2 linked regions of the Methylobacterium mesophilicum SR1.6/6 genome follow. The protein of the gene in region 1 binds, or shares a complex with, the protein of each later gene. Links are inferred from orthologs where the notes say so. Each region holds a gene or a part of one and is shown on either strand. Other genes may lie near its edges.

The links.
Region 2: the proteins of groL (region 1) and metK are in contact, whole or in part, in a cryo-EM structure (PDB 8P4O), measured with the Escherichia coli proteins. The link is inferred for Methylobacterium mesophilicum SR1.6/6 from one-to-one orthologs.

What each region holds. Positions count from the first base shown.
Region 1 is NZ_CP043538.1:3,454,998-3,460,815, forward strand. The notes cover bases 1,436-4,266. They hold groL (chaperonin GroEL), read right to left. Parts: upstream 3,756-4,266; coding sequence 2,115-3,755; downstream 1,436-2,114. Other genes in these bases: fae (5,6,7,8-tetrahydromethanopterin hydro-lyase), read left to right, coding at 1,436-1,600; groES (co-chaperone GroES), read right to left, coding at 3,827-4,117. Outside these bases: MMSR116_RS16495 (ATP-grasp domain-containing protein), read left to right, coding at 1-6; MMSR116_RS16500 (triphosphoribosyl-dephospho-CoA synthase), read left to right, coding at 3-848; more of fae, read left to right, coding at 1,088-1,435; MMSR116_RS16520 (CorA family divalent cation transporter), read left to right, coding at 4,329-5,315; MMSR116_RS16525 (methyl-accepting chemotaxis protein), read left to right, coding at 5,502-5,818.
Region 2 is NZ_CP043538.1:1,987,805-1,993,733, reverse strand. The notes cover bases 1,981-4,922. They hold metK (methionine adenosyltransferase), read right to left. Parts: upstream 4,070-4,922; coding sequence 2,891-4,069; downstream 1,981-2,890. Other genes in these bases: MMSR116_RS09345 (helix-turn-helix domain-containing protein), read right to left, coding at 4,516-4,922; trmB (tRNA (guanine(46)-N(7))-methyltransferase TrmB), read right to left, coding at 1,981-2,554. Outside these bases: MMSR116_RS09360 (sensor histidine kinase), read right to left, coding at 1-1,654; more of trmB, read right to left, coding at 1,817-1,980; more of MMSR116_RS09345, read right to left, coding at 4,923-4,923; MMSR116_RS09340 (thermonuclease family protein), read left to right, coding at 5,485-5,929. UniProt on the Escherichia coli protein: Catalyzes the formation of S-adenosylmethionine (AdoMet) from methionine and ATP.

The sequences.
Region 1 (5,818 bases):
GCATGAGCATGCGCGACAGCACGCTCGACGCGGGGCTGATCGGAACGCTCTACCGGGCGGCCTGCCTGGCGGAACTCGACGCCCTCAAACCCGGCAACGTCCACGCCTTCGCGGCCGGCCACCGGATGGTGGTGGCCGACTTCATCACGAGCGCCGACGTCTCCGCCCCGGCCCTGGCGCAAGCGGGGACCGGGATCGGCGCGCGCGTCCGCGACGGCGTCGCCGCCACGATGGCGGCGGTGGGCCAGAACACGAATCTTGGCATCCTGCTGCTCTGCGCTCCGCTGGCGGTCGCCGCCGAGCGAGGACAGTCGGTCTCGGCCAGCCTCGGCAGCCTGCAGAGCCCGGATTCCGAGGCGGTCTTCGCCGCGATCCGCCTCGCCAATCCCGGCGGCCTCGGGCGGGCCGGCAACCACGATGTCGCCGCGCCGGCGCCGAAATCCCTGCTGGAGGCCATGGCGGAGGCTGCGGGGCGAGACCGGATCGCCCGCGCCTATGTCGACAACTTCGCCGACGTGGCGGCGATCGGCCTTCCGGCATTGTCGGCGGCCCGCGAGACGGGGCTCGACCCGTCGTGGTGCACGAGCGCGGTCCATCTCGCCTACCTGCGGTCGGTCCCGGACAGCCATATTGCCCGCAAGGCGGGATCGGCGACTGCCGAGGCCGTTCGGCGGGAGGCCGAGGCGGCGCTGACCGGACTCGATCTGGCCTGCAAGCCGGTCACGCCGCTCCTCGCCCTCGATGCCTCGCTCAAGGCCCGCGGCCTGAACCCCGGCACGAGCGCAGATTTCACGGTCGCGACCCTGTTCTGGGACGCCCTCGCGGCGGCGGGCGCCGTGCTGGCCTGAACCGCACCCGGGTTCCATAAATTTCCCCGCGCGGACAATAAGAAATTCCTTCGTTGCAGGGCCTTGCGCGGGTTGTGAGCCGCAGGGCCCCGCTGTAGGGTCCGCCGCGCTGTCCGGCCCAACCGGCTCGGCTCATCCGGCTCGGCCGGCATGGTCGGGCGCCGATAACAAGGATGGCTTCCCGGCCGCGGCACCGCCCGGCGCGCGGCTCTATTTCGGAATCCAGGGAGAGACACCGAATGGCGAAGATCACCAAGGTTCAGGTCGGCGAAGCGCTCGTCGGCGACGGCAACGAGGTCGCCCACATCGACCTCATCATCGGACCGCGCGGTTCGCCGGCCGAGTCGGCTTTCTGCAACGGCCTCGTGAACAACAAGCACGGCTTCACCAGCCTGCTCGCGGTCATCGCGCCGAACCTGCCGTGCAAGCCCAACACCCTGATGTTCAACAAGGTCACCATCAACGACGCCCGCCAGGCCGTCCAGATGTTCGGACCGGCCCAGCACGGCGTTGCCAAGGCCGTTCAGGACGCGGTGGCCGAGGGCATCATCCCGGCGGACGAGGCCGACGACCTGTACATCCTGGTCGGCGTGTTCATCCACTGGGAGGCGGCCGACGACGCCAAGATCCAGAAGTACAACTACGAGGCGACCAAGCTGTCGATCCAGCGCGCCGTGAACGGCGAGCCGAAGGCCTCGACGGTCACCGAGCAGCGCAACTCCGCGCAGCACCCCTTCGCCGCCAACGCTTAGATCGGGGACGGTCCTGGGCAGAGCGAGCCTCCGCCCGCACCGCGGGGCCTGCTCCAGCGACTGGCTTCGATCTTCCTTGGCCGATAGGTAGGCTTCTGAACGGGACGGCTCGCGCCGTCCCGTTTTTCGTTTGTCCTCTGCGCCGGAATAAACGTTGCCGGTCGGTGCTGCAGGGGATGCAGCGGCGTGATGTCCTGCCCGGTTGATGGGTGACGGCACGATCCGCATAGGCGACGCACCGAGACGGTCGGGTTGGTGAGGCACCACCCGTCTGAGGTCGTCGCGGCGATCGAGCGATCGATTCCCTTGGTGGCCGAGCCTCGGCAACGCTTCTTCTGCCTCGGCGCCGAAATCGAAGCCGATCTCGGCCGTACGGAGGGCAGACCGATCCAGGCTGGCCGCGTCGAACGGTGAACGCCTCAGCGCGGGGGATCGGAGCGGCGTCGGGAGATGCCTGGAAGAAAAAGGGCCGCCTCTCGGCGGCCCCTCCTCGTCTCGCAGGTCGGCTGAGGACTTAGAAGTCCATGCCGCCCATGCCGCCGCCCGGCATCGCCGGGGCAGGGCTGTCCTTCTTCGGCGCGTCGGCGACCATCGCCTCGGTGGTCACCAGCAAGCCGGCCACGGAAGCCGCATCCTGCAGTGCAGTGCGCACCACCTTGGCCGGGTCGACGATGCCGGCCTGGATCATGTCGACGTACTCTTCGGTCTGCGCGTTGAAGCCGAAGGTCTCCGAGCCCGTGTTGTCGGTGATCTTGCCGACCACGATCGAGCCCTCGACGCCCGCGTTCTGGGCGATCTGGCGGATCGGAGCCTCAAGGGCCTTCAGCACGATCTTGATGCCGGCCTGGACGTCCGGGATGTCGGACTTCAGCTCGGCGACCGCCTTCTTGGCGCGCAGCAGCGCAGTGCCGCCGCCCGGGACGATGCCTTCCTCGACCGCCGCGCGGGTGGCGTTGAGGGCGTCGTCGACGCGGTCCTTCTTCTCCTTCACCTCGACCTCGGTCGCGCCGCCGACGCGGATCACCGCGACGCCGCCCGCGAGCTTGGCCAGACGCTCCTGGAGCTTCTCACGATCGTAGTCCGAGGTGGTCTCCTCGATCTGCGCCTTGATCTGGGCGATACGGCCCTCGATGTCGGACTTCTCGCCGACGCCGTCGATGATCGTGGTGTTCTCCTTCTCGATGCGCACGCGCTTGGCGCGGCCGAGCATGGGGAGCGTCACGTTCTCGAGCTTGATGCCGAGATCCTCGGCGATCATCTGACCCTTGGTCAGGATCGCGATGTCCTCGAGCATCGCCTTGCGGCGGTCGCCGAAGCCCGGCGCCTTGACGGCCGCGACCTTCAGGCCGCCGCGGAGCTTGTTGACCACGAGGGTGGCGAGCGCCTCGCCCTCGATGTCCTCGGCGATGATCAGGAGCGGCTTGCCGGTCTGAACGACGGCCTCGAGCACCGGCAGCATCGCCTGGAGCGACGAGAGCTTCTTCTCGTGGATGAGGATGTAGGGATCCTCGAGCTCGGCGACCATCTTCTCCGCGTTCGTGATGAAGTACGGGGAGAGGTAGCCGCGGTCGAACTGCATGCCCTCGACGACGTCGAGCTCGGTCTCGGCGGTCTTGGCCTCCTCGACGGTGATGACGCCCTCGTTGCCCACCTTCTGCATGGCGTGGGCGATCATCTGGCCGATCTCGGTGTCGCCGTTCGACGAGATGGTGCCGACCTGCGCGACCTCGTCGGAGGTCGAGACCTTCTTGGCGCGCGAGGTGATGTCCTTGACGGCAGCCTGCGTGGCGAGGTCGATGCCGCGCTTCAGGTCCATTGGGTTGATGCCGGCGGCGACGTACTTGGCGCCCTCGCGGACGATGGCCTGGGCCAGCACGGTCGCGGTGGTGGTGCCGTCACCCGCGATGTCGTTGGTCTTCGAGGCCACTTCGCGCACCATCTGGGCGCCCATGTTCTCGAAGCGGTCGGAGAGCTCGATCTCCTTGGCGACCGTCACACCGTCCTTGGTGATGCGCGGGGCGCCGAAGCTCTTCTCGATCACGACGTTGCGACCCTTCGGGCCGAGCGTCACCTTCACCGCGTCGGCGAGGATGTCGACGCCGCGCAGCATCTTATCGCGGGCGTCGGCGGAGAAACGAACGTCTTTCGCTGCCATTGTGTGCCTCTTAGCTACTGGTTGAACCCCAAGGCCGGGACGGCCTCAAAGGGCGATGACGGGTGATCCGATCAGACGGCGACGACGCCCATGATGTCGGATTCCTTCATGATCAGAAGGTCCTGACCGTCGATCTTGACCTCGGTGCCGGACCACTTGCCGAACAGGACGCGGTCGCCGGCCTTGACGTCGAGCGGGTTGACGCGACCCTGCTCGTCACGGGCGCCGGGGCCGACGGCGACGATCTCGCCCTCCTGCGGCTTCTCCTTGGCGGTGTCCGGGATGATGATGCCGCCCTTGGTCTTCTCCTCGCTCTCGATGCGACGGACGACCACGCGGTCGTGCAGCGGACGGAACTTCATGAGCTGCCCTCTTGCTTCAGGTCTGGAGTTGGCGTTGATGCGGCCGGCGGGACCGCTCGCGAACTCGACTGTTAGCACTCTGTCTCGGCGAGTGCCAAAGACGGCGGCGAGATAGGCTCGGTCCGTGTCCGAGTCAAGGCTGTCGCACCCCCGCGCGACGGTGCGATGACGCGGCGGCGCCCTCTTTCTCCCTCACGGATAACGCGCCCCGATGCTGAACCTGCACGGACCCCACGGCCCGGTGGCATCGCAACCCGGCAGCGCCGTCGCGCCCGACGCCGTGTGGCTTGACCTGAATGATCCAACCTCCGAGGAAGCCGCCGCGGTCGAGGCGGCCACTGGCCTGCGCGTCCCGTCCCGGGCCGCCCTTTCGGAGGTCGAGACATCGAGCCGCCTGCGCCGGGTCAAAGGTGGCCTCTCGCTCTCGACGCCGATGATCACTTTCGAGCAGAGCGCATCGCAGCTGAAGCCGCTGGGCTTCCTGCTCACCAAGGATCATCTCGTCACGATCCGCTTCCACGACCTGCGCGCCTTCGACTCTTCCGCGAAGCGGATCTCCGACGGCGACGGGAGCACGACTCCGAGCGAGATCTTCCTGGTGGTCCTTGAGGAGCTGGTGGACAGCCTCGCCGACGCCCTGGAGGACATGGCGTCGGAACTCGATTCGCTGTCGACCCGGATCTTCGACTTCGACGTCCGCGGCAAAGACCGCCGCCGCCTGGAGAGCCCGCCGCCCCGCCGCCGCGATCTCGCCCTGCGCCGGATCCTGCGCGGCATCAGCAACAGGGGAAAAGTGCTGGGCAAGATCCGCGCGAGCCTGCTGGGCCTGGAGCGGATCGTGCCGTTCGTTTCGGCCGCCTGTGACGGCCTCGGCCTGCCTGAGGACGGCCGGTTCGACACGATCCGGCGCGACATCGAATCCCTCGACGAGTTCGAGACCAGGCTGGCCGAGAACGTTCAGTTTCTCCTCGACGCCGCCCTCGGCCTCATCAACATCGAGCAAAACAACGTCTTCCGTGTCCTGACTGTGGTCTCTGTAGTCGGTGTCCCGCCCACGCTGATCGCCTCGATGTACGGCATGAACTTCAAGCACATGCCGGAGCTGGATTGGGCCTACGGCTACCCCTACGCCCTCGCCCTCATCCTCCTGAGTGCGGTCGCGCCAATCGTATACTTCCGCATTCGCGGATGGTTCTGATATTTAAACGCATATCGAGTAATTTTTCTCCTCATAAAAATTTATGGTCAGTAACACCTCAAATTTTATCGCAAATCTTTGAGTTTTTCGTGGCTAGCAGGAACGAGCAAAACGAAAATAGCTGTCGATTAGACTCTCTTTAACCGAGCGGGCGCTACACGGCGTCAGTTTGGAGCATACGAAATCATGTTCAAGCGGGCGACGTACAGCGAAGCGCAAGCCAAGATCGAAGCGCTCGATCGATCACTGGCCATCATCGAGTTCGGACTGGACGGTCAGGTTCTGAACGCGAATAAAAACTTCCTCAAAGTGATGAAATACTCGCTCGCTGAGGTTGTCGGCAAGCATCATCGCATCTTCGTCGATGACACTTATGCGCAGACAGCCGAATATGCGGCGTTCTGGGACAGGCTGAAAGGCGGCCACTACGTGACCGGGGAGTTCCCCCGGATCGACAAGGAGGGCGCCACCGTCTGGCTGGAAGCGACCTACAACCCGATCCT
Region 2 (5,929 bases), 1.5 Mb from region 1 along the record:
AGCCGCCGGGGGCGTAGTCGGTCGTCACCTCGGCCTGGACCTGCGTGATCAGGACCCGCTGAAGCAGCCGCGATCCGAAGCCCTGACGGGTCGGCGGCTCGACCGGGGGGCCGCCGGTCTCGCGCCAGGAGAAGCGCAGGATCCCCGCCGGGCCGCCCGGCTCGAGCGACCATTCCACCGCGACCCGCCCGGTGCGGTTCGACAGCGCCCCGTACTTGGCGGCGTTGGTGGTGAGTTCGTGGATCGCCATCCCGATCGGCACCGCGATCTCGGAGGGCAGGTCGATCGCCGGCCCGTCGAGGCTGATGCGCCCTTCCGCGGCGCCGTCCGGCGCCACCTCGGCATAGGGCCTCAGCTCGTTGAGCAGGAGGTTGCCGAGCGAGGCCGTCTGCCACGTGTCCTCGGTCAGCACCGAATGGGTGTGGGCCAGCGATTTGATGCGCCCGACGAAGGCCTCGTAGAAGCTCTCGATGCTCGACGCCGTGCGCGCCGTGGAGCCCACGATCGCCTGCACGGTGGCCAGGGTATTCTTCACCCGGTGGTGCAGTTCGCGGATCAGCAGGCTCTGGCGCTCCTCGGCGAGGCGCCGGTCGGTCACGTCCGCCACAACGCCGATCAGGCGGCGCGGCAGCCGGTCGGGGGCGTCGCGCTCGAAGCGGCCGGCCATGTCGATCGTCCGCCACGCCCCGTCGGACTTGCGCCGGATGCGCCCGCCGATGTGCAGGATCCCGTCCTCCCGCAGCGCCTTGGAGATCGCCCGTCGGACGGCGGCGCGATCGTCCGGGTGCAGGATGTCGTTGAGGAACTCGTTCTTGCCGATGGTGCCGTCCTCGGGCGCGTGCCCGAAGATCTCGTACATGTGCTCGTTCTCCCAGATCGCCTGGTCCTCGAGCATGTGCCACTCGAAGATGCCGAGCTTGGCGATCGTGGTCGCGACCCGGAGCCGCTGGTCGCGGGACAGGATCTCGTCCCGGGCCTCGACCCGCGTGGTGATGTCCTGGAGGACGCCGACCATGCTGGCGGGCGTCCCGTCCGGGCCCGGCACGGCCTGACCGCGCACCCGCAGGATCACCGTGCGCCCGGCCACCGTGGTGGGCGTGTCGAACTGGTAGGGCTCGCCGGTACCGGTCGCCCCGGCGATGATCGCGCTCAGGCGGTCGAGTTCCGTCTGGGACAGGCCGGTCTTCAGTTCGTCCCACGAGACGGAGCGGCCCGGCGGCCGGCCCAGGATCCGGGCGGCGCGCCGCGACAGGGTGAGCAGACCCGTGGCCCGGTCCCAGCGCCATTCCCCGAGGCCGGCGGCCGCCAGCGCTTCGCTGTTCGCCTCGGAATGGGCCGCCGCGTCCACGTCGACGGACTCGACCACGAGGGTCGCCCCGGAGCGCCGCACCCGCACGTCGACGGCGCTGCCATCGGCCCGACGCCAGAACTGAAGGCCGTCACCGAGGCCCCCGGAGGCCTCGTTCAGCAGCGCGCCGGTCGGCCGGCCGGCCAGGGTGCCCGGCGCCCAGCCGAGCAGATCGTGCAGGGCCCGGTTGGCGGCGACGATGACGGTCGCGTCGGCCGACAGCACGACGAGGCCGATTGCGGCATCGTCGAAGCCGGCGCGATACGGATCGTGCGCCGCCGGTTCCTGACCCACCCGCTCATTCACTCGGAAGAACCCTCGAACGCGCGGTGGCGCGCCCCCGCAGGAGTAAGCCCCCTCCCCCGGCGCGATCCGGGACCGCGACGGCATATCAGGATGGCCTCCGAGCGTGACCGTTGCAAGGCGTTCCGGCGGGTTGCGGCGCGCCGCCCGCGGGCGCCGCGGCTGTCACCGTGGCAGCCGCGCGAACTCCAGGTAGGTCGGGCGCCGTCCCGCCGCCAGCGCCTTCGCCTCGTAGCGCGTGCCGGGCCAGCCCGGGAAGGGCTGCGTCCAGTCCCGCGCGCTCCGCGCCGTCCAGCGCAGGGTCGGGCAGCGGGCGGCCCGCGCCAGCGTCCAGCCGGCGTAGTCGTCGATGTCGCTGGCGAAACGGAACAGGCCGCCCTCCTTCAGGACCCGCCCGATCTCGGCCAGGGACGCCTCCGAGACGAAGCGGCGCTTGCGCTGGCGCCGCTTGGGCCAGGGATCGGGATAGAGCAGGTAGACCCGCTCCAGGCTGGCATCCGGCAGCCGCGCCAGCAGGGCGGTCACGTCCTCGTCGCGGATGCGGACGTTGCGCAGGCCCCGCGCCTCGACCGCGGCGAGCAGCTTGACCACGCCGTTGACGAACGGCTCGGCGCCGATGATGCCGATCCCGGGCTGGGCCTCCGCCTGGGCCGCGAGGTGCTCGCCGCCGCCGAAGCCGATTTCCAGCCAGACCGCCTCCGGCGGCGCCGGCATGGCCGGGAACAGGGCGCGCGGGTCGAGGGGCGCGCCGTCCGGCGGCAGGGTGACCCGGAGGGCCGGCAGCAGCTCGGTCAGCCGGCGCTCCTGCTCGCCGCGCAGGCGCTTGCCCTTGCGCCGCCCGAAGAAGGCGCGCTCCGGCTCGTCGTTCGCGTCGGGGGAAGGTCCTGGGGTGTCAGTGTCCAACGGCTCAGCACATCCCGGAGTGTGGACCGACCCTCTTCCCGGACGCCCGAGCGTCGACGGACGGTGATCCGGATTCAACGTCCGATTGGCCGCGAAGCGGCACGAGGCGGTAATTCGGCATCCGCGCGCAACGGCGCCCCGGCCGGGCGCTTCGCATCGTCCCGAACCGGGCGCCGGATCGCAATCCGCTGACGCTTCCTGCATCCGGGAGAGGGGCGATGCCGAACGCACCGCCCGCCCCTGCTCGCCCGGCCTCTGTTCGCCCAGCTTCCGTCCGCTCGCTGCGCGACGCGGCAGGCGGCCGGCCGGTGCTCGGGGGTCGGCCGCCTGCTACCCTCAGGCGAGCGCCGACTTCAGCTTGTCGGCGAGGTCCGTGCGCTCCCAGGAGAAGCCGCCATCGGCCTCCGGGGCGCGGCCGAAATGGCCGTAGGCCGAAGTGCGGGCATAGATCGGCTTGTTGAGGCCGAGCGCCGTGCGGATGCCGCGGGGCGACAGGTCCAGGGCGTCCATCAGCACCGCTTCGAGCTTGGCCTCGTCCACGTTGCCGGTTCCGTGCAGGTCCACGTAGATCGAGAGCGGCTTCGACACGCCGATCGCGTAGGCGAGCTGGATCGTGGCGCGGCGGGCGAGGCCCGCGGCCACGACGTTCTTGGCCAGGTAGCGCGCCGCGTAGGCCGCCGAGCGGTCGACCTTGGTCGGGTCCTTGCCCGAGAAGGCGCCGCCGCCGTGCGGGGCTGCGCCGCCGTAGGTGTCGACGATGATCTTGCGGCCGGTGAGGCCGGCATCGCCGTCCGGACCGCCGATCACGAACTTGCCGGTCGGGTTCACGTGCCAGACCGTGCCCTCGTTGACCCAGCCCTCCGGCAGGGCCTTGCGGATATAGGGCTCGACGATGGCGCGCACGTCCGCCGAGTCCAGGGACTCGTCGAGGTGCTGGGTCGACAGGACGATCTGCGTGACCTCGACCGGGCGGCCGTTCTCGTAGCGGACCGTGACCTGGCTCTTGGCGTCGGGGCCGAGCTTGGCGGCGTCGCCCTGCTTGGCCCGGCGGGCGTCGGCGAGATCCTTGAGGATCCGGTGGGCGTAGAAGATCGGGGCCGGCATCAGCTCGGGCGTCTCGTCGGCCGCGTAGCCGAACATGATGCCCTGGTCGCCCGCGCCCTCGTCCTTGTTGCCGGCGGCGTCCACGCCCTGCGCGATGTCGGCCGACTGGGCGTGCAGGTGGATGGCGACGTCGTTGTTCTTCCAATGGAAGCCCGACTGCTCGTAGCCGATGTCCTTTACCGCCTCGCGAGTCAGGGCCTCAAGGTCCTTGAAGGTCACCGAGTCGGGCCCGCGCACCTCGCCGGCGATGACGATCCGGTTTGTCGTGGCGAGCGTCTCGACGCCGAGGCGCGCCTCCGGCATCGCCGTCAGGTACGCGTCGACCACCGTGTCGGAGATCCGGTCGCAGACCTTGTCGGGGTGCCCTTCGGACACGGATTCGCTGGTGAAGAGGTAGTTGGAACGCGGCATCGGACGGACGGCCCCGGCTTCACAGGCACGCCGGTGCGATCACGGCGTTTGACCCTTCATGGGGCGGGGGTTCTCGCACCGGGCCCATGAAGGGTCAAGGCGGATCACCGGACGAATCCGGTAAAACGAACGAAGTGGCTGGACAATCGCCCGCCCCTTCGAGCGATCGGTGACGGGGACCGCAACTTCGGGCCGACGCGCCCGGCACCCCTGGTCAGGCCGGCCGCGAACCATCGGGCACCTGCATCGACGCGCAGTCTCGGCCCGTCAGGCGCGGCGGGACCGCGCGCTCCCGCACGCGACCTTCATACATGGGAAGCACTTATCGCGTCCGGCCCTCTCTCAACGCAGCGGAGCGGTACGACGCTCAACGCAGCAGATGTTCGGGCCCGGTGAAGCCGGCACGTTCGACGGGACCGCTTGTCAGCGGGGCCGGCGCGGCACTCTCAGCCGCCGAGCTTGCTCTCCAGCGCCCGAATGGCCGCGGCCACGTCCCGGCGCGCCTCCTCGGAGAAGTTCTCGGTGATGTGCCGGCCCACGATCTCGGCCAGGCCCTTGAGGCCGCCTTCGCTGAGGCTCGCCTGGTCCGGCTCGCTGAAGCCCGGGGCGGTGAAATCGTCGTTGCGCGGCATGCCCTTGAAGAAGTAGTCCATCGGCACACCGGTCATCCGGGAGAAGATGTCGAGATGAACGGCACTGATCCTGTTGGTGCCCTTCTCGTACTTCTGTAGCTGAGCTGCAGACATACCGAAGCTCTGCGCGACGCGGCGCTGCGTGAGGGACGCCTTGCGTCGCTGCTCGGCGATGCGCTGCCCGACATAGACGTCGCGCTGATCGGTTTTCTGACCCGCCATGAAGAGCTCGTCCACCCCCGTGCCGTGATTCCCTCTGGCAAAGCTTAGCGCCGCCCCGGGAACTTGTCACCGGCGCAGGCGTGACGCGGTGAACGATTTCCCGCGCTGCCGGAGCGGGGAGTGATCGCGTGGAAGATGGTGGTGTCCCCGGCAGGGCTCGAACCTGCGACCCCAGGTTTCATACCACTTCGACTTTCGCCGCCGCGTCCCCGAGGGGCCGCGTTCGTGGCCTGGACTATCCCTTCACCCTGGGCGGGGCTCGCGCCCGGCCTGTAGGTGCCGCCCGTCTAGTCTCTACACCTTCCCGCAGGCCGCGAGCGCGACGTGCGGGCTTGGCTCGGGATCGGCAGGGCCCGGACGAGCCGGCGCCTGGAGCTTTCCCCGACTTTGAGCGGATCCGCCGCGCGGTTTCCCGGCGCGACGCCCAATTCGACCTGATCTAGGAAACCTGTGCTCTGTCCAGCTGAGCTACGGAGACGACCGCCGGCTGCATAGCATCCTCCCTGCCGCAGGCCAACCGCACCCATTGGCGGATGCGCGCGCCCGGCGCATGATCTGCCCGTGCAGGCGATCCTCGCAACGGCGACCCGGCAAGTCGTGACGGTGCTGGCGGCGCTCGCGGCCGTGGGTCCGGCGCCGGCCCGCGCGGCCTCGCGCGCCGGCCCGCCGGCTTGTCTGGCGGGGCCGGTCCGCTTCGAGATCCTGGAGGCGGTCGGGCCACGCGGCGAGATCCGCCTGGGGTCGGGCGCCCGCGCGGTCCTGGACTCCCTCCGCTGGCCCGACGCGCCGGAGGCGGCCGCCGCCGCGGCGGCCTGGCTCGACGGGCGGCGGGGCGCCCGGGTCGCGGTGGTGCCGCGCGGGCAGCCCGACCGCTGGGACCGGCAGCGGGCCGACATCCAGCTCGCGGAGGGCGACGAGGATCTCGCGGGCGGCCTGATCGCGTCGGGCCTCGCCTTCGCGGAGTCCGGCGAGGCTGATTCGCTCTGCCGCCCGGCGCTGCGCGTCG